3 regions of the Peribacillus sp. N1 genome follow, and region 2 is predicted to be linked to each of the others. Evidence: riboswitches for the same ligand, from Rfam matches in the RefSeq annotation. Region 2 holds a riboswitch; each other region holds the start of a gene.

Region 1 (6,621 bases), on a different contig from region 2:
TTCCTGGTCACCTTCCCGATTCCTGGGATCCAGCTTATACATGATGCCCAGTATGGCAGAGGTAAGGACCACCCACATAGCCATCCAGAACATATTGAAAGGCATCCCTAATACATATGGTTCTATTTTATTAACAAAAGGCAGAAATCCTAGTATGCCTATAAAAGGAACTAGAGTAAGAATATATATAATCTTCATAAACAAACCCCTCCGTTTTAATAAAGTGAAACGCCCACCAATGGGGTTTATTCTTCAATGCCACTGATGGATGGGTGAACCAAACCGGGATGAAAAATTCATACATGACGGAAAAGGTCCGATAATATATATTAGCTTACACTATTTTGATATAAAATTTAATGCAGTTGCCTGATATATTTGAGCAACTGTGCGCAGACAGCCGAACAATGATATGTTCATAAAACAGATAAAGCCTTGAATTCTTAGTGAGTTCAAGGCTTTATTTCCTTTAGCTATATTTTTTCCGAGAATTATATAGTATTACCAAAAGTATGAACCAGATTGGGGTCAAGAGCAGTGATAGTCGTGTAGCTTCAGCGAATAGCATAACAATAAGGATGAACAGGAATAATCCTAATATGGCGTAATTGACAAAGGGTGTAAAAGGAGCCTTGAAAGTCGATTTCGCTCTTAGGTCAGGCCTTGTTTTCGAATATTTGATATGGGAAATCAAGATAATGCTCCATACCCATATGAAACAGATGGCACTGATGGTCGTCACGACGGTAAATGCATGTTCAGGTATCAGTTTGCTTAATAATGCCCCTATTGATACAACGATTGTGGATGTTAATAAGGCATTGCTCGGAACAGCCTGTTTATTTAATTTTTCCAGTTTAGCAGGGGCTTCGCCATTCCTGCTTAACGTATAAAGTATTCGGCTCGTTGAAAATAAACCGCTGTTGCATGCAGAAGCAGCGGATGTCAAAACGACGAAGTTGATGATCCCTGCAGCGACAGGAATGCCGATTAACGCAAAGACCTCTACAAATGGGCTGCTCGTGGCATCCAGTTGTGTCCATGGGTTGACGCAGAGAATGACGAATAGTGCACCAACATAGAAAAGTAAAATCCGGACAGGGATTTTATTGATGGCAGATGGAATGTTCTTTCTCGGGTTTGCCGTTTCTGCTGCGGAAACCCCGACCAATTCGACACCGACAAATGAGAAGACGACCAGCTGTAAAGATAATAGGAATCCAGAAATGCCATTAGGGAACATGCCCCCATGATTCCATAGGTTCGTTAGGGAAACCGTTCCGCTATTGGTATTGAAGCCGATGATCAAAAGGATGATCCCCACGACGATCAAGGCGATGATCGTGATTACTTTAATGATGGCAAACCAGAATTCCAATTCACCAAATAACTTAACGGTCAAAAGGTTCAATCCTAACAGAATGACTAGGCATATTAGAGCCGGAATCCATTGAGGGATATCGAACCAATATTGCATATAGACGCCGACAGCTATGATATCGGCCATTGCGGTCATGATCCAACAGAACCAATATGTCCACCCTGTCACGAAGCCGGCCCATGGACCGACATATTCGGTTGCAAATTCAGTGAATGATGTATACCCTGCATTGGATAAGAGCAATTCCCCCAGTGCCCTCATCACAAAAAACAAGGCAATCCCTATTATCAGATAGGAAAATAAAATGGAAGGTCCTGCTAATTGTATGGCTTTTCCGGAACCTAAAAATAATCCGGTGCCAATGGTTCCTCCTATTGCGATCAGTTGTACATGTCTATTTTTTAAATCTCTTTTTAATTCTTGTCTTGCCAATTCTTACGCCCCCGTCTTTTTATAGTCTTGGTAGTGAATGAATTTACCTGAATGGTCTTGGAGAGAGGGACTGATTTTTTCGTCCAGCTTGCCTTTCCCATTGGTTTTAAAGCTGTTGTTTTTAGTCCAACCACAAAATGGACAATAAAAAAAGAGATTGGATAATACCAATCTCTTAAAGGGTTCAGAATAACAATTTTATCATTCGTTACTCTTCTGTCCTTTTGCCTGAGATTGTGAATCCTTCGGCGCTGCACCTTGTACAGTCTCTCCAGAAGCTGCTCCTGCTATAGTGTCATCCATAGCATTCATCGCTTGCTTGTATGCGGTTGTGAATAAATGTTGTCAGTGATAATCTACCACTGCTGAATCATTCATTATGCTTATAAAATAATATTGGAATTCTATCATCTATTTTTCGGAAGGTCAACAAGTTTTTTTTGAAGTGAAAACGGCAATAGCTGTAGTTTTATAGTGGTCTTAATTTTTATTAAGGTACTTGAAAAATTTGTTTTTTGGATGATCACTATTATGAAATATTGAACATCATTTTTTTGAAATGATATTTTTAGATAAGGGAAATTGCCAAGATATATTTGGTAACTGTTTATTTCAAAAATACAATTGTATTTTTACAGAATATTTACTATTATAAGATAAGAAAACATAATTGAAGTGTTATTGATATTTTTTTCGATAAAGCATTTCTAACCGCAATAATTAATAGAGAGTCGTTCGTGTTAAGGATGGAAAAGCATTACCGATATTGCATCTGGGGGAGTTAAACATGTCGAACAAGGAATTAAAGAGAGGGCTGGAAGCACGTCACATTCAAATGATAGCTTTGGGCGGAACCATCGGTGTCGGGTTATTCATGGGATCGGCGAGCACGATCAAATGGACCGGGCCCTCTGTAATGCTTGCTTATGCCATCGCAGGTATTTTTATATTTTTCATCATGCGTTCCATGGGTGAGATGCTCTATTTAGAACCGACTACAGGTTCTTTTGCAACCTTTGCGAGCAGCTATATACATCCTTTGGCAGGTTATATGACTGCTTGGAGCAATTGGTTTCAATGGGTAATCGTCGGAATGTCCGAAATCATCGCGGTTGGGTTGTATATGCAATATTGGTTCCCGGATTTACCGGCATGGATACCAGGTGTGGTCGCCATGATCATCTTGGGGGCGGCCAACCTCATTTCAGTTAAATCCTTCGGGGAATTTGAATTCTGGTTTGCGCTTATAAAAATCATAACGATCATATTGATGATCGTTGCCGGCCTAGGCCTTATCTTCTTTGGAATAGGGAATGGCGGGGATGCGATTGGATTATCGAATCTATGGGAAAATGGCGGCTTCTTTACGGGAGGCTGGACAGGATTCTTCTTTGCGCTTTCCCTTGTCGTGGCATCCTATCAAGGCGTTGAGCTTATCGGCATCACAGCCGGAGAAGCGAAAGATCCAAGGAAGACCGTAACAAAAGCTATCCAATCAATCATATGGCGTATATTAATTTTCTATATTGGTGCCATATTTGTCATCGTGACAGTCTTCCCTTGGGATCAACTGGATGACTTAGGAAGCCCATTCGTTTCAACCTTTGCTAAAATAGGTATCACAGCAGCAGCAGGAATCATCAATTTTGTCGTAATCACAGCGGCAATGTCTGGATGCAACAGTGGGATTTTCAGTGCAGGGCGTATGCTTTACACACTTGCATTGAATGGCCAAGCTCCAAAAGTCTTTGCTAAAGTATCTAAAAATGGAGTGCCGGCATATTGTACGATCGCTGTACTATTAGGATTGGGCATCGGGGTTATCCTGAATTACCTTGCACCGCCGCAATTATTCCTTTATGTGTACAGTGCGAGTGTATTACCCGGGATGATTCCATGGTTTGTCTTACTTATCAGTGAGCTTAAATTCAGAAAGGTAAATGCCGCTGAAATGGAGAAACATCCGTTCAAGATGCCGTTGGCCCCTTACAGTAACTATGCGACAATTGCCTTCTTACTGATGGTGCTGGTCGGTATGTGGATCAATCCTAGTACCCGGATTTCCTTGGTTGTCGGGATCGTTTTCCTAGCCTTGGTCGTAGCAAGTTATTTCATGCTGAAAATGGATAAACGAACACCATTGGATGTTAAATCCGATGATGAAATTTCGGGATAAGAAACTCTATCAGAAAGCCCTTCTCTTAATTCGAGAAGGGCTTTTTTGTCTTTGGTGACTGTTGGAATTCAGGAGTGAAGTGGTGGAATTCACGAGTAAAATGGCGAAACTTACGAGTGAAGCTGAGAAACTCGAGTAAAACAGAGGAATTCACGAGTAAAACGGCAAAACTCACGAGTAAAGCTGAGAAACTCGAGTAAAACAGCGGAATTTAACGAGTAAATCAGCGAATCTCACGAGTAAAGCTAATTAGTCCCCGTAACAAGGGATGCCAGCAGGGGGACGCTTATGGAATGTGTCTTCCTGACAGACTTTTTCATAGGATGTAACATCATCTTTACCCGAGGAAGGGGTTATATTTTGGAAAGAACAAAACTTACCGGGCGGGTCGTTACACCTAATGATGCTGAGTATGAGCAGGCCAGGATAAATAATAACTTAAGTTTTTCTAAATTTCCAAAGGTCATTGTGTTTTGCCAGAATTCCAATGATGTATTGAATTCATTGAAGTGGGCCCGGGAAAATCATACACCTTTCCGGGTTAGGAGCGGCAGGCATAGTTATGAAAATTTTTCATTAGTGAATGGCGGTCTAATCATTGATATAAGTGAAATGTACAATATCAAGGTCAACCGTGAAAAAATGATTGCAAAAATCGAAGCCGGAGCTGATTTAGGTCAAGTATATAATACGCTATGGAAGTATGGCACGACGATTCCGGCTGGAACCGAAAGCGGTGTTGGTCTTGTAGGCCTTACGCTCGGCGGTGGAATAGGCATGTTATCGAGACGCTTTGGACTTACTTGTGACAATTTGCTTGAAATAGAAATGGTAAGGGCGTGCGGAAAGAGGGGCGCCAAACTTATTAAAGCAAATAGGAAAATTAATAGTGATTTATTTTGGGCATGCTGCGGGGGTGGAGGGGGAAACTTTGGCATAGTCACTTCTCTTACCTTTCGGGTACACCCCGTATCAAGGGTATCGATTTTCTCCGTCACATGGGGATGGGAAGATTTTGAAGCGGTGTTTGAAGCCTGGCAGGATTGGGCCCCTCAAGTTGAAGAGTGTTTAACTTCAGAAATCGAATTCAAGTCAAAGGAAGTAAACCAAATTATCGCTCAAGGTGAATTTGTTGGGCCATCTTATAGGTTGCAGCAGCTTCTAAAGCCTTTGACGAGAGCGGGTTTTCCAACAAATATCATGATAAAGGAAGTCCCGTATATTGATGCTGTGCAATTCTTTAATGATCCAAGTGGAAATCGACCGGCCCATCGCAAGCGGTCGGGGTCCTTCATTGAAAAACCTTTTCAACGGCAAGCAATCTTGACGATGAAGCATTTTCTGGAAAACGCTCCAAATGAAAATGCAGCCATTTGGCACCAATCCCTAGGAGGGGCAGTTGGCCGTGTGTCCCCAAATGAAACGGCTTTTTATTATCGGGATGCCATCATCGCCCAGGAGTATCTGGCTACATGGACGAATCCAGAAGAAGAGCGGCAAAACATCCAGTGGATCAAAGAACTTAAATGCGCATTGTCACCATATACTACAGGTGACTACGTGAATTGGCCGGATATCCTCATCGAAGATTGGCCAACTGCGTACTATGGAGAAAATTTCAAGCGGCTTCGGGAAGTTAAAACGAGATATGATCCATACAATACGTTTAAATTCCCTCAAAGTATACCGCCTTTTAAGAAGTGGGTCTGAAAAAGCTTGGATGCACCAAAAACATTCGCTATTAAAAAGGCCTATTCCTCAATTGGGATAGGCCTCTTTTATTTTCATTTTCCCAAAATCATTCTGCTTGCTGAGCTTGAACTGCACTGTAAACCTGATTTACGGAAGACTGTGCTTGTGCGATTTCTTGAACTGCTTGTTTAATGGCTTCTTGTGCCAAAGTTGGATCAGAGGAAGATTTTTCAATTGCTTGTGAAAGTAAGGTTTGTGTTAGGGTAACGTTTGCTTTTGCTTGGTTTAATTGATTGATATCGATTTGTTGTTGGGGCATGTAGCTTCTCTCCTTATGTCATTATTGGAATTACTCCATTAGGATGACCTTTCTTTTCTTTTTTATAAGGAGAAAAAATATATGACGCAGACAGGATGGGCAGCTTGGGGAAATTTTGAAACAAGCAAAAAAGCCATTTAAATAAACGATGCCAAATTTATGGACAATCCAAATTCGTGTAAAAGGTACATTTTTAAGATTTAAAAACGGGCAGAAAGAGAATGGAATCATTAGGGGTATTTACTTAGAATCCTTAAATTTTCATCTGCATAAATAGTATTACGTTCCTTGAATACAATGTAATATCTGTGATCATTCTTCACGAAGTCCCTACAAAGTATAGAAGGAACCGGATGAGCTCTGCTCTTCCGGTTCTTTGTGTATCAGTTAGCTGCTGGAATCAATCCTTTATGAATGGAGACTTCCTTAATGGCACGGTAGACGGTTTCGACCATGAAATCGAGTTCCTTTTCTGACATGGAAAGGATCGGCATCATCGTGATGACTGGACCAAGTTCCCGAATGATCAGGCCATTTTCCCGTGCTGTATGGATGATTCCGGAAACGACATTTTCTTGGAGGGTGAACGTTTCTTTTGTTTGGCGGTCTTTAACGATTTCC
Region 2 (6,621 bases):
AAGGCCGCCGTATCAGGTCCGACAACACGCTTTAAATCTTCAAGGTCGACTAATCCATTTTCATCGGATTTCACTGTAATCGTTTCAAGTCCGGCAACAGTGGCAGAGGCAGGATTCGTACCGTGTGCAGAATCAGGTACAATCACTTTCGTCCGTTCTGTATCGCCATTCGCTTCGTGAAAAGCGCGAATCATCATCAACCCTGTCCACTCACCATGTGCACCTGCTGCAGGCTGTAATGTCACTTGGTCCATCCCGGTGATTTCAGTTAAGTGTTCCTGCAAATCAAATAAGAGTCCCAATGCTCCCTGAACGGTAGCCGGATCTTGATATGGATGGATATGGGCAAAGCCGTTGAAACGTGCCACGTTTTCATTTATTTTCGGATTATATTTCATCGTGCATGAACCCAGCGGATAAAAACCCGAATCCACCCCATGATTCCGTTTGGAGAGTGCTGTATAGTGACGCATGATATCCAGTTCGGACACCTCAGGCAGTTCTGCCTCTTCTTCACGGATGTAGTCGGCAGGAAGAATTTCTTCGAGCGGAATAGTTGCAACATCCATTTCTGGCAGACTGTACCCGATTCGACCGGAAGTACTGATTTCAAAAATGAGTGATTGATCTTGATTATTCATGTTGATCCCCCAATTCCTGCGCAAGTGCATCAATTTCTTCTTTTGTTCTAAGTTCAGTTACCGCAACCAGCATATGGTCTTTCAGCTCAGGATAAACCGTCCCTAAATCAAAGCCGCCGATCATCCCTTTTTCAAAAAGGCTTTTATTGATCTCTGAAAACGAAGCAGGCAGTTTAATGATAAATTCATTGAACGAAGGACCGTCGAATATCACTTCCACCCCTACTGCCATAATTGCTTTTTTCGCATAATGTGCTTTTTGAATATTTTGCACGGCCATTTCCTTGACACCCTTTTTCCCAAGGGCGGTCATTGCAACAGAAGCTGCCAACGCATTCAAAGCTTGATTGGAACAAATGTTGGATGTGGCCTTGTCACGGCGAATGTGCTGTTCACGAGCTTGTAGCGTTAGTACAAATCCCCTTTTACCATTTTCATCCACGGTTTGACCGACGAGTCGGCCCGGAACTTTCCGAACAAGTTTATTAGTAACCGCAAAATATCCACAATGAGGTCCACCGAATGCCGCTGGAATGCCGAATGGCTGAGCATCCCCCGTTACGATATCTGCACCGAGTGCACCAGGGGATGTCAAAGCTCCCAATGCAAGCGGATTACTGGAAACGATAAACATGGATTTGACGCCATGAATGATTTCTTCCATTTCCTTCAATGGCTCGATCCGGCCAAAAAAGTTCGGATATTGCACGATCACTCCTGCAATGTCCTCATTCGCCAATTCCTTTAAAGCAGCTAAGTCCGTCACACCGTCTTTATAAGGAATTTCGATCACTTCCACGCGTTGCCCTTTCGCATATGTCTTCACGACTTCTCTTGATTCAGGATGAACGGTTCCTGAAATGAGAATCTTCTTGCGGCGTGTCTGTCCTGAAGCAAGCATGGCTGCTTCAGCCAGCGCTGTCCCGCCGTCATACATGGAGGAGTTAGCCACATCCATGCCCGTCAATTCACATATCATCGTTTGATATTCAAAGATTGCTTGAAGCTCTCCCTGTGAAATTTCAGGCTGATAGGGTGTATAAGCCGTGTAAAATTCAGAACGGGATAGAACATGATCGACGATGACCGGTGCATAATGGTCATAGACACCCGCACCAAGGAAGGAAGCATAGTTTTTAAGATCCGCATTCTTGGCAGCAAGCCTTGATAACTCTTTCATTAATGCTGGTTCCGATTTAGCAGGCTTGATATCGTATTCTCCTTGAAAACGAACGCTCTCAGGGATATCATTGAAAAGTTCTTCAGCAGTGGATACCCCTATCGCTTTCAGCATTTCTTGTTTATCTTGCTCTGTCATGGGTAAATAACGATGTTTCATCTAATGACCATTCCCCTCTATTTACGTGGTTTTTTATAAAAAGGTGTTTGTATTATAACGGCTTTCAAACGTTTGGAACGGATCTCCACTTCGACTTCCGCATCCAGCACTGAAAATTCCTTATCGATAAGTACCAAACCCACGTTTTTCTTCAACGTTGGTGATTGGGTACCGGTCGTGACCTCGCCAATGACTTTATCACCGCTGTAGACCTTATACCCATGACGTGGAATGCCACGGTCTATCATTTCAATTCCCACAAGCTTGCGAGGAGCTCCTTTCTCCTTTTGCTCAGCAAGAACGGCTTTCCCGAAAAAATCAACTTCCTTATCGACTTTTACTGCAAAACCAATCCCGGCTTCTATCGGGGTGATGTCTGCTGAAAGCTCCTGCCCATACAACGGCAGTTTCGCTTCAAAACGCAGGGTATCACGAGCACCTAAACCAATCGGCTGAACTCCCTCTTCGTTTCCGGCATCCATAATCGCCTTCCAAAGGGCTGGACCATTTTCACTGTCACTATATATCTCAAAGCCATCCTCACCAGTGTATCCAGTACGGGATACCATCGTGGAGATACCGTTAATCATGACATTTTCCTTGAACTTGAAAAATCCAATTTCACTTAAAGCTGTATTTCCCGATAGTTTTTGTAAAATCTTCTCTGCAGATGGTCCTTGAAGTGCCAGCTGTGTATAGTCACTAGATACATTCTTGATTTGGACATCTTCCGATAAATGAGCTTGCAGCCAATTGAAATCTTTTTCTGTGTTCGCTGCATTGACCACGAGCAGATAGTCATCCTCAGCCCTTTTATACACGATGAGATCATCAACCGTGCCTCCGTTTTCATAACACATGGCGGAATATTGGGCACCGCCCTGTTTCAGCTTTGCTATATCATTAGTCAGCATCTTTTGTAAAAAGGAAAGGCTCCCAGGACCCTTAACATCGACTTCACCCATATGGGAAACATCGAATAACCCCGCTTTTGTACGTACGGCTTCATGTTCGTCCTTTATACCCGAAAATTGGACAGGAAGTTCCCAGCCGCCAAAATCAATCGTTTTACCTCCGTATTCACGATAAACCTCAAATAGTGGTGTTCTTTTTAAATCGGTCAAAAAATGACCCCCTTCAGATTTTTTTAAATTAATTGGCTTCATTATCAAAAGCTTCTTGTCATTACGCATCAGATATATCCTGATTCATGATGTGAAAAAAGCACAAAAAAGGACAGAGAAAGCCCGTTTGAGCTTTTTCTCTGTCCTGAAACCTGAAAGTTTACCTATGTAATAGGTTTTCCCCTTTGGTGGCCGTCCCAAAACGGGCGGCGCTCTCCAGAGTTGCGTCCAATAAGAGTTCTTTTGCCTGAGAGATTCACTGCTAAGTTTGCTCCTTCGGCGCTACATCCGTAGTCTCTCCCCTTATCTTCACCCGCATATAAATGGTCTACCAATGAAAGGAAGCGAATAAGCCACCAAACATCGGTAAAACCTCTGAGCATCGTGGAATGCATTCTCTGCCAATTCTCCTGAAACCTCAGAAACCGTTTGATTGGTCTCCTTCAGTAATCTTGGATAAATTAGAAGCCTATAGCCCATACTAAGAAAACGCGAACTGCAAAATCGATGTACAAAGATTCTTTGTAGCGTTGGGAAATTGGAATTTTCTAAATATACTTATATCCTACCCTAAGAAACTTATCTCTGCAATATCTTTTGAAGAGAAATATTTTTCTTACTTCACATATGAAATGTTCGGGTTTTGACCTTTTATTAAGGAAAATATGATTTAAGAGGGAGTTATTTCTATGAAAATCAATATATCCTTTAATTCTGAATGGAATGACGAGTTTCTGCAAAAGATGGAAAATGACGGTCCATGGGGAAACTGGGAGCTTTATAAGCTCGCGGTTCAAATGGAGGAAAATCTTATCATCCCTGATTTTGAAGGTTTACAGGCGCCCAAGCACCTTCCGCAGTTAACCCCGCTTCCCCATCAATTGGAAGCAGCCAAGCAAGTGGTGGAAAAGATGAATGGAAAGGCCATTTTAGCTGATGAGGTAGGGCTCGGAAAAACAATTGAAGCTGGATTGATCCTAAAAGAGTATATGATTAGGGGCCTTGTAAAAAAAGTTTTGATCCTTGTTCCGGCTTCCCTTGTCACACAATGGGCTTTTGAATTGAATACCAAGTTTCATATACCGGCAGTCGTTCAGAGAAAAAGCTATGTTTGGGACTCCTGTGATGTGGTCATTTCATCCATTGATACAGCGAAACGAGCTCCACATCGAGATATCATTTTCAAGCAGGAATACGACTTCATCATTATTGATGAAGCTCATAAACTTAAAAATAATAAGACGAAGAACTATGAATTCGTCCAAAATCTGAAAAAGAAATTTTGTTTACTCCTGACAGCCACTCCGATTCAAAATAAAGTCGAGGAAATTTTCCACCTCGTTTCGTTATTGAAACCAGGCCACTTGGGAAATGCCTCACTTTTTTCAGAAAAGTATAAAGGGAAAGGCCGGAACATAATTGAAGATGAACACCTAAAGGAACTTGTCAACACTGTCATGATTCGAAACCGGCGGGCCGATACTGGCATTGAATGGACAAAACGGCATGTGGAGACCATCACCATTGAATTTTCTCCAACGGAACAAGCATTGTACGATGCTGTTTCCAAATTCAAACCTATTTCGGATGGTTCTAAAGGAAGCGCCTTTTCGGCTCTCACTCTCCAAAGGGAAGCATGCAGCAGCAGAGAGGCGGTCTTTTATACATTAAAGAATATGAAAAATAAATATGATCAGCCTTCCCCTGACTTTTTGGCAAAGCTTGATGATTTATTTTCTAAAGTGAATGAAACGGTTCAGAACTCAAAGGCTGAAAAAGCTTTGGAACTGATCAAGAAAATTGATGATAAAGTCATTATCTTTACCGAATACCGGGCGACTCAGCTATATCTACAATGGTACCTACAGCAGAATGGAATTTCTTCAGTTCCTTTCCGAGGCGGTTTTAAGCGCGGAAAGAAAGACTGGATGCGAGAATTATTCCAAAAAAATATACAGGTATTGATTGCAACAGAAGCTGGCGGGGAAGGGATAAACCTTCAGTTTTGCCATCACTTGATTAATTTTGACCTGCCATGGAACCCGATGAGGCTCGAACAGAGAATCGGACGGATACACCGCCTTGGTCAGGAAGAAGATGTGATGATTTATAACTTTGCCACGAAAAATACAGTGGAAGAACATATTCTAAAGTTACTATATGAAAAAATAAATTTATTCGAGAAAGTAATCGGCGAATTGGATGATATTCTAACCAAACTGGATATTAACAACATTGAAGAATATTTGATTGATGTAGTCGGCGAATCCAAAACAGAGGGCGAAATGAAAATCAAGATGGATAATTTTTCATCGTTAATCCAATTCGCCCAATCAATGAAGGAAGGTGAGGTTCATGCAGCAACGGGAAATTCATGATTTTTTAATAACTTACTTTAAAGCCAATGATTGTGAAATACTGGATAATGCACCAACCCACCTTACAGTCCAATTGACGATTGATATGGATAAAGAATTAATGAACAGACCCTTTTATTGGCATTATCTAGAAAAAACAGGCGGCGTTCCAAACCTAGCACAGATGACTTTCATTACCGATCCAGAACTAGCTCCATCCGATTTAAAGGGAGAAATGATTCATTTTGGCTCCCCACGCCTTCACCAGATTATTCAATCTACCAAAAAGCTGGCAGGATATACTAGACTTTTTGAGGATACCCCTCCATCAAAAGGGGGAAATAATCCTTTGTTTCCTTGGCTGACCCTGAATGTGAAAATATCCTATCAATGCGATCGTAAAAAGGATACCTTCATGTCGATCGGTTTGAATTTAATCTCAGGTGAGATCATGGAAAGGTTTCACCATCGGGTTTTACCGATAAAGGTCACCCCCAAAATACCGGATTACTCCTTTACGCTTTCACCGCTCATCATGCCCAAGAGCGGATTGGCAAGACTGGATACATACATCAGGACCAGTTTCGAGGATGATGACCATTCCTGGGCAGAGGAAGCAATGCTTCGCTGGCAGAATGACTTGAATTTATTGGAGCATTTTTACAAGGATATGGAAGAAAAAAGTGAGAGCTATTTTACCGAAAAAGATGCCTTAAAAGCTCAATATGAACCCAACATCCGAATATCCATCATCAACGGAGGGTTATTTTACCTTTCTGATAGGGCATTGGGATAAGTAAGAACAATAAAAAAACAGATGCCCTAAATTCAGGACATCTGTTTTATTTTTTGATATTTTTCCTTACGAACATCGACAAAGCAAAAGGGACAATGCCAAACCAATGGGACATACCATGATTTTTATCCTCTTTTCTGTGACGGCGCTTTTCTTTTCGTTCTTTTTTCGTCAGATTAAAATACTCGACAAGCTGCTGAGTCAGATATTTAATATAAGCGTTTGTAGACATATAAAATAATCACCCTATGCAAAGTATGCCCCGTTTACGCAGCTTTTATTCCTTTGCTTGTTCCCTGAACACGTGTACCTGACTTAAAAGAATGTTGATTTTGCGTATTAAATAGCCTGCTTTTCCAACCAT
Region 3 (6,621 bases), on a different contig from region 2:
CTCCCGGTTCCGGATGCACCTCGAAACGGGTTACTGCCGGTCCTTGAGTGACATTGACGACCTTTGCACGGACATTGAAATTTTTCAATGTCTCATCAAGTAATAAAGTCTGTTCCTCGAGCCACACATCATCATGCACAGCATAAGTGGGAGGTGTCAGCAATTCGATGTTAGGAAACACATAGTATGGATTTTCATTTTCATCCGCTTCGACGGAGCCAAAAACTGCCGGGATTTCGCCCTTACTGCCTTCTGCCGCTTCCTCTGTATATACTGCTTCTTGATACCCGTGTCCAGAAATCGGGGATTCCTGTTCCAAGAGCGGCTTAGGGTTGGAACCGATGTTGGATTCGACTGTATTTTCAGGCACAGCAGCGACGGTTTCGGAACCAACCTTAGCGTCCGAAAAGGTAAGTGATATGGCCGGAGTCTGCTCTTTCGGAATAACTCTGCCTTCCTCCTGTTTCCGTTCAGGAATGGCGGTTGGTTTCGCTTGTCCTGCCTCTGTTTGGGCAGAATCATCCATTGGCCGCTTATCAGGTGATACTACTGCCCTTTCCGAATTAAGGCTTTTTTTTTCCGGCATCATTTTATTCATGAAGTCATTTTTTTTCCGATCTTGCTTAAGCATCATCACATTAAATGGGATGTGTTTTTTTGGACGTTTGAGCTGCACTTCAGGTATTGCCTCAGATGGGTCTTCAGGCATTGTCCCTTGACTAACGGATGGTTGATTTGATTGTACAGCAATCTCCCCAGGAACCGATATCGCTTCAGGCGGTGTGTCGTCCGTCTGTTCCATGATGGATACAGCGACTTCGCGTCCAAATTCTACTTCGTCCTGTTCAATAGCCTCTTTTTCCACCGCAGGCTCAATTTTGTTGGGCTCGATTACTGCTTGTTCTGGCAGTGTCTCAATGGAATTCCTGCGAAAGAAAGCGGGTATCTCTGAATCTTCCAGTTTTTCTTCCGCTTGTTCCGGTATAAGAACGGATGGTTCTGTCGTCAATTCCTCATGTGACACTTCTTTTGGGATTTCAGGAATCGATGCTGGAATCCCGATATCGGGTTCTTCCTTTTTTAGGACGGGCATTTTGCTTTCTAATTCATATTCGACAATTTCTTCAGAAACGACTGTTTTTTTTTCCGGACGACGGAACCCATAAATGGGTGAAGGGATTTCCGTCGGACGGAATGGAGTATTTGAAGGGACTATTTTTGAGACTTCCTCCCGTTCGAAGTTTCTCCGTTTTGGTTCAGGATCCCTCACAGGCCTTCTTGTTTCTTTGGCCGCGCTCCCCTTTTTTGGTTCATGATCTTCCCTGTTTCTTTCCCTAGGCTTTCTTTTGCTCTGTTCACGATCTGGAATGAGCGGAAACTTGAACTGCCCTTTTGGATATTGAAACAGGATTTTCGTATCAGGGTCTGGCGTCTGCGACATTTTTTCCACTTTTTGATTGTAAACCTTTATTTCTTCTTCCTTTGACTTTGCAAGCTTTGAAAAATCCATTTTCCTTAATGTCTCTTCATCAAGCGGTTCATCTATAATAATCTCTTCAATTTCAATAATTTCCTCTGCTTGGAACCATTTTTTCATCTTATTTAGCCATTTCAAAACTATCACTCTTTCTACATCTGTAGTTATGTAACTAATTCTACCAGTTATTTTAAAAATATCGAGAAAATTTAAGCTAAATTGGGATTAGTATCTATTTTTTTATCGCACTCTTACTAACTTAACGTATTTCGCAGAACTCCTACCCTATTAAACCCCTTCTGGTATGAGTTTAAACCTGCACTTCGTGAAATAACATTAGCCCTTAGTCTACTATTTAAATAAAACACCGCTGTTAAATCGCGTTTACAAAGAGATTAAGTTTTCATGCGGCGCAAGAAGCAGACTGGTCAATTCATTGAAGCATCCTTCACGAAACCTCCGGTGGCATCCTGAAACCCATAAAACACCGTTCGTTAATACCGAACGGTGTTTTGTGGGTTTCTGCACTTTTTTGCAAACAAATATACCAATGGAACTATTCCCATTCATAAAAATCGCATACAACTTGGGCCACTGATTTGGATGCGATCAAAAGGGCATCTTCATCAATGTCGAATTTGGGATGGTGATTGAAATATGCCTTCTCCACCCCTTTTGGTTTGCAGCCAATGTAAAAGAAGCAGCCAGGAATCTTTTCTGCATAATACGAAAAATCCTCTGAACCAGAGAAAACCGGAAATTCCATAACCTTTTTAATATCTTTGTCTTTCATGCTTTCCAGACTATTTTTCACGAATCCAGTCAATTCAGGGTCATTATATAACGGAGGATAATCAGGCACATATGTTAGTTCGCACTGAACATCAAATTCCGTTTCTATCCCTTTAACGATGCGGTGGATTTCCCTATCGATCAGCTGTTGGGTCTCTGCTGTCATATAACGAACATCCCCTTCAATTTCTATACGATCTTTAATGACATTAAAGCTTCCTTTTCCATCGAAGGAGCCGATTGTGACCACGCCCATATCAAAAGGGTTCAAGCGGCGGCTGATCACGGTTTGTACGGCTGTCACGAAATGGGCGCCTGCCACAATGGCATCATTGGCCATATGCGGGGACGAACCATGGCCGCCTACACCCTTAATCGCCAGCTTGAAATAGGTCCGTCCAGCCATCGAATAGCCGCCGTGATACCCGACAACCCCTGCAGGATGGGACGGAAATAAGTGGATTCCAAAAACGGCATCAAGTTCATCCAAAAACCCTGATTCCATAATGCTCTTTGCTCCACCTGGGGGTGTTTCTTCTGCATGTTGATGGATTATTTTAATCGTACCGGATAGGGAATCTTTAAGCTCATTGATGCAGTCTGCCAGAACCAATAAATAAGCGGTATGCCCATCATGTCCGCAGGCATGCATGACACCTTCATTTTTTGAACGGAACGGGACATCCGCTTCTTCTTTAATCGGCAACGCATCGAAATCCGCACGGAGACCTATCGTTTTCCCAGGTTTTCCGCCTTCGATCGTTACGATGATCCCTAATCCATTTCCTACATTCGTTTGAATCGACATATCCTTACCCTTATAAAAATCAATGATATATTGTGCCGTTTTCTCTTCTTTGAAGGATAGTTCCGGGTTCTCGTGTAAATGACGGCGGATTTGAACCATTTCCCCTTTACGGGCTTCCAGCATGTTCATTAATTTGCTTTTCACGTTCACGTTTATTCTCCCCCTTATTTCAAGTTGAGCATATTAGTAGTTCCATGTTCGCTGCATGCCTTCCGATACAAAGTGCCCATTAAAAAAGGGCAGAGAAGGATTGCGTAAACTTACCGCTCCCCTTCTCTGTCCTTTTCACCTGAGAGTTTAGCTCCATTTTTGGACATGGAGATTTCCCCTTTGGTGGCACACTGCTTCCTGCGCACTCTCCAGAGCTGCGTCCAGCTGCGGTTCCATTTACCTGAGGGATTTGCTCCAAGGGATCTTTTTGGAACTTGCTCCTTCGGTGGCTCAATGCTTGCACTCTCCCACAACGTTCATCCGCTTGTTCTTTTTATATTCTCAAAATATTCCAATTATATTATCGCCGATTAAAAAATAAATATCAACTCTGAGTTATAAACTCTATTAAACTTTAAAAGGACCGCTGCCAGATGCTGACACGGTCCTTTTGTGATTCATTATTGTTCAGGCTTTTTGTTTTTACCCATAATGAAGATGGGCTCCAACTCATTTTCTTCATAAAGGAATGATAGAGCCGTTATCGGAACATGACCGCTGGCAAAGAAGCTCATCGCCATTTGCGCAAGAATATCATAGCCCGTATCATTCTTCACATCGGCAATGATGATGACATCCTGATGTGGAATGGCCACAGCCATGGTTCCCTCGATCTTGTCCTTCATTTCCCGAAGCCATGATTCATTTAGAATCCTGCTGGCATCATATCCATCATTCGTGTTCAAAAAATAAAATGCATTACCTGCAACGATATCCGACTTCATTTCAGTGGTGAGGGAACGGGCATTGAATAGGGCAATTTCACGGATCCTGTCACCCTGCCAATTTTCCCGTTGAATCATCTTTTCATCTATAAGACGGTAGGTTTTCCCTAAATCAAGGGCATAAAAAACCCGGGTTTCAGCCGTATGCTCATCGAATAAAAACGGATTTCCTTCTTCGGATTCCATTGGAAAGGAGGTCGAGCGGATGACTGGGAAAATGAATTTCTCCTTGCCTTCCATACTGTGTTCTTCCCCCATCACATTCAGGGCCTCTTCCACGTAATAGGTAATTTCATCGATGGCCTTTTCCTGTACGTTTTCATAGTTAGCAAGCACAGGAGGCAACTCGATGGTGATCCCCTTCCCGGTCTTCACATTTTCCACCCGTAACGTATCTTGCTTGCTATCGAATTTGAATGAGCGATTCTCATCTTTTAAACGCTCCTTCAAGATATTTTTCAGCTTCGTGCTGTCCATTTTCATGACTGACCCTCCTCTTCATTGAAAAATCCCCAGCGAGAAGGGGAAATTGATTATAGTGATTGAATGAATTCCTCAATTTGTTCTTGCGTTTTGCGATCCTTGCTCACAAATCTGCCTAGCTCCTTGCCATTATCATAGGCAATGAAACTTGGTATACCGAATACATCATTAGCCGCACACACATCGATGAATTCATCACGGTCCACATAAATGAATGTAAAGTCAGGAAATTTCGTTTCAATCTCCGGCATTATCGGTTCGATTACACGGCAATCTCCACACCATGTTGCTGAAAAAAGAAAGATATGTTTGCCTTCATTTTTAAATGCATCATATTGCTCTACTGTTTGTAATTTTTCCATTTGTATATTCCTCCTGCTCTAAATGACACCTTATTTTTTATAATCCCATCATACCAGAGTCTCCAGGAATCAACCATTAATACGGATCGGTTGAAAGTCACTGGCCTCTTATTTCTGGGGCACGGATGAAACGATTTCCATCATTTGTTTTGCATCGGTTTTTAATTGGTCTTTATCCGTTTCGGTTGTCAGCTTCACTCCGCCGATTCCCACTGCAAGCTCATACTTTTCTTTCGGTATCTCTTTAATCGAAATAAAGCCGAATTTATCATCGGTTTGAAAAGAATGCAGTACTTCAAATTGATCCTCTTGTTCCTTTATGGCCAAATATAACACGGAGCTGTCTTCTTTTTCATTCGGATTGACAAATAATATATAAATCTTATCACCTTTTTGTAAAATCAAATTATTATCATGTTCTTCCACTACTTTAAAATCGTTTGGCAGATAGACCTGAATTAGGCCTGCCTCTTGATTGGGCTGTTTTTCATCGTCACGAAAAGCCAATTCAGCAGCCTTCATTGCCTTTTCGGTTTGTCTTTCGATACCTGAGCAGCCCACGATCAAACTGCTTATCAACAGGAAAACAAGAAAATTCTTATTCGATAAAGCCATCGTCATTCCTCCAGCCGTCTCTTTTACTACCATATGGATAATATTATCCTTATTTACGGAATTCATCCATTTTCTAAAAAACATGGTACAATGAAAGCAATTTTATTATCGAGGAGGAAAACAATGAAGTTAATCGTGTATCTTGCTGGGGAGATCCATTCAAATTGGAGAAGCGAGTTGAGAGATAAGGCCGCTGCACTGAAGCTTCCTTTAGAATTCGTCGGCCCGATGGAAAATCATGAACGCTCCGATAATATCGGTGAAGATATCCTCGGGGAACAGCCGAACCCTATCCTGAAGGATGCGGCCGCTTCCCAAATCAATAATTTACGGACAGGTCTTTTGATGAAAAAAGCCGATCTTGTCGTCGCCCTGTTTGGCGAGAAATATAAACAGTGGAATACTGCCATGGACGCAAGCACCGCCATTTCCCTGGGTAAACCGCTTATTTTGATTCGTCCGGAATCCCATCATCATGCCTTAAAGGAATTATCGGAAAAGGCGAGTGTCACGGTAGAATCCGTTAACCAAGCCATGAAGGTGCTTTCTTATATTTTTGAAGAAGGGCTGTAAAACTCCCTGTCCCTTAACCTTCCAGCTCAAGTATGAAGGATTTTTGTTTACCAAATAAAAAGCTTGCAGGAGAAAGTTAGATCCCTAACCTCACCTGCAAGCGAAAAACGAATAAATTTTGATGGTTGAACACTATTTCTTTTTAATGGGAATCCAAATTTCGGAGTAATAGTCTGGGTTTGAAGCGTCGTCATTCGCGTATACTTCCAATTCTGGAGTTCCGGCATGTTCATGACCGCTGGTAGGGAACCATTCGGAAAAAATTCGCTTCCAAGCTTGTTGGATGCTATCAGGCATAGGTCCGTGAACTTCGAATGCAACCCACTTGGAAGCCGGTATCGTAAGGGTTGAAAACTCTTCAGGCACTTTCCCGGCATACTCTGCACCTATCCAATAATCCATCGTTTCATTTTTTTCCACAGCCCGTTTATCGACGCATACACCAATCAAGCCATCTATTTGGCCATTGTTCAGCTTCGCTAACCTACCCCCTGTTCCATCCGAATTCACTTTCTCCCACATCTTTGGAATCCCGATCAAATTCTCTTCATTAATCAAGGAAAACTCTTGCTTGAT

What was found. Region 2 has a riboswitch for glycine ahead of gcvT (glycine cleavage system aminomethyltransferase GcvT). Riboswitches for the same ligand answer to the same signal wherever they lie in the genome.
Region 1: linked by a shared signal. The riboswitch ahead of ACYP5M_RS17040 (amino acid permease) and the one ahead of gcvT (glycine cleavage system aminomethyltransferase GcvT) in region 2 are both predicted to bind glycine.
Region 3: linked by a shared signal. The riboswitch ahead of ACYP5M_RS10465 (amidohydrolase) and the one ahead of gcvT (glycine cleavage system aminomethyltransferase GcvT) in region 2 are both predicted to bind glycine.

The regions. Positions count from the first base shown of each region.
Region 1 is NZ_BAAHZO010000004.1:249,844-256,464, forward strand. It holds gene ACYP5M_RS17030 (sodium:solute symporter family protein) at 1-1, opposite strand, end outside; gene ACYP5M_RS17035 (DUF3311 domain-containing protein) at 1-198, opposite strand, end outside; gene ACYP5M_RS17040 (amino acid permease) at 470-1,813, opposite strand; glycine riboswitch at 2,020-2,098, opposite strand; gene ACYP5M_RS17045 (amino acid permease) at 2,601-3,989, shown strand; gene ACYP5M_RS17050 (FAD-binding oxidoreductase) at 4,350-5,699, shown strand; gene ACYP5M_RS17055 (hypothetical protein) at 5,788-6,000, opposite strand; gene bioA (adenosylmethionine--8-amino-7-oxononanoate transaminase) at 6,384-6,621, opposite strand, start outside.
Region 2 is NZ_BAAHZO010000001.1:1,712,633-1,719,253, forward strand. It holds gene gcvPB (aminomethyl-transferring glycine dehydrogenase subunit GcvPB) at 1-641, opposite strand, end outside; gene gcvPA (aminomethyl-transferring glycine dehydrogenase subunit GcvPA) at 634-1,980, opposite strand; gene gcvT (glycine cleavage system aminomethyltransferase GcvT) at 1,998-3,104, opposite strand; glycine riboswitch at 3,243-3,326, opposite strand; glycine riboswitch at 3,330-3,417, opposite strand; gene ACYP5M_RS08260 (DEAD/DEAH box helicase) at 3,794-5,482, shown strand; gene ACYP5M_RS08265 (YqhG family protein) at 5,460-6,257, shown strand; gene ACYP5M_RS08270 (YqzE family protein) at 6,304-6,489, opposite strand; gene comGG (competence type IV pilus minor pilin ComGG) at 6,597-6,621, opposite strand, start outside.
Region 3 is NZ_BAAHZO010000002.1:421,792-428,412, forward strand. It holds gene ACYP5M_RS10460 (DNA translocase FtsK) at 1-1,615, opposite strand, end outside; gene ACYP5M_RS10465 (amidohydrolase) at 2,034-3,221, opposite strand; glycine riboswitch at 3,344-3,450, opposite strand; gene ACYP5M_RS10470 (DUF1444 domain-containing protein) at 3,689-4,495, opposite strand; gene ACYP5M_RS10475 (thioredoxin family protein) at 4,546-4,857, opposite strand; gene ACYP5M_RS10480 (hypothetical protein) at 4,966-5,505, opposite strand; gene ACYP5M_RS10485 (YtoQ family protein) at 5,596-6,045, shown strand; gene ACYP5M_RS10490 (GyrI-like domain-containing protein) at 6,178-6,621, opposite strand, start outside.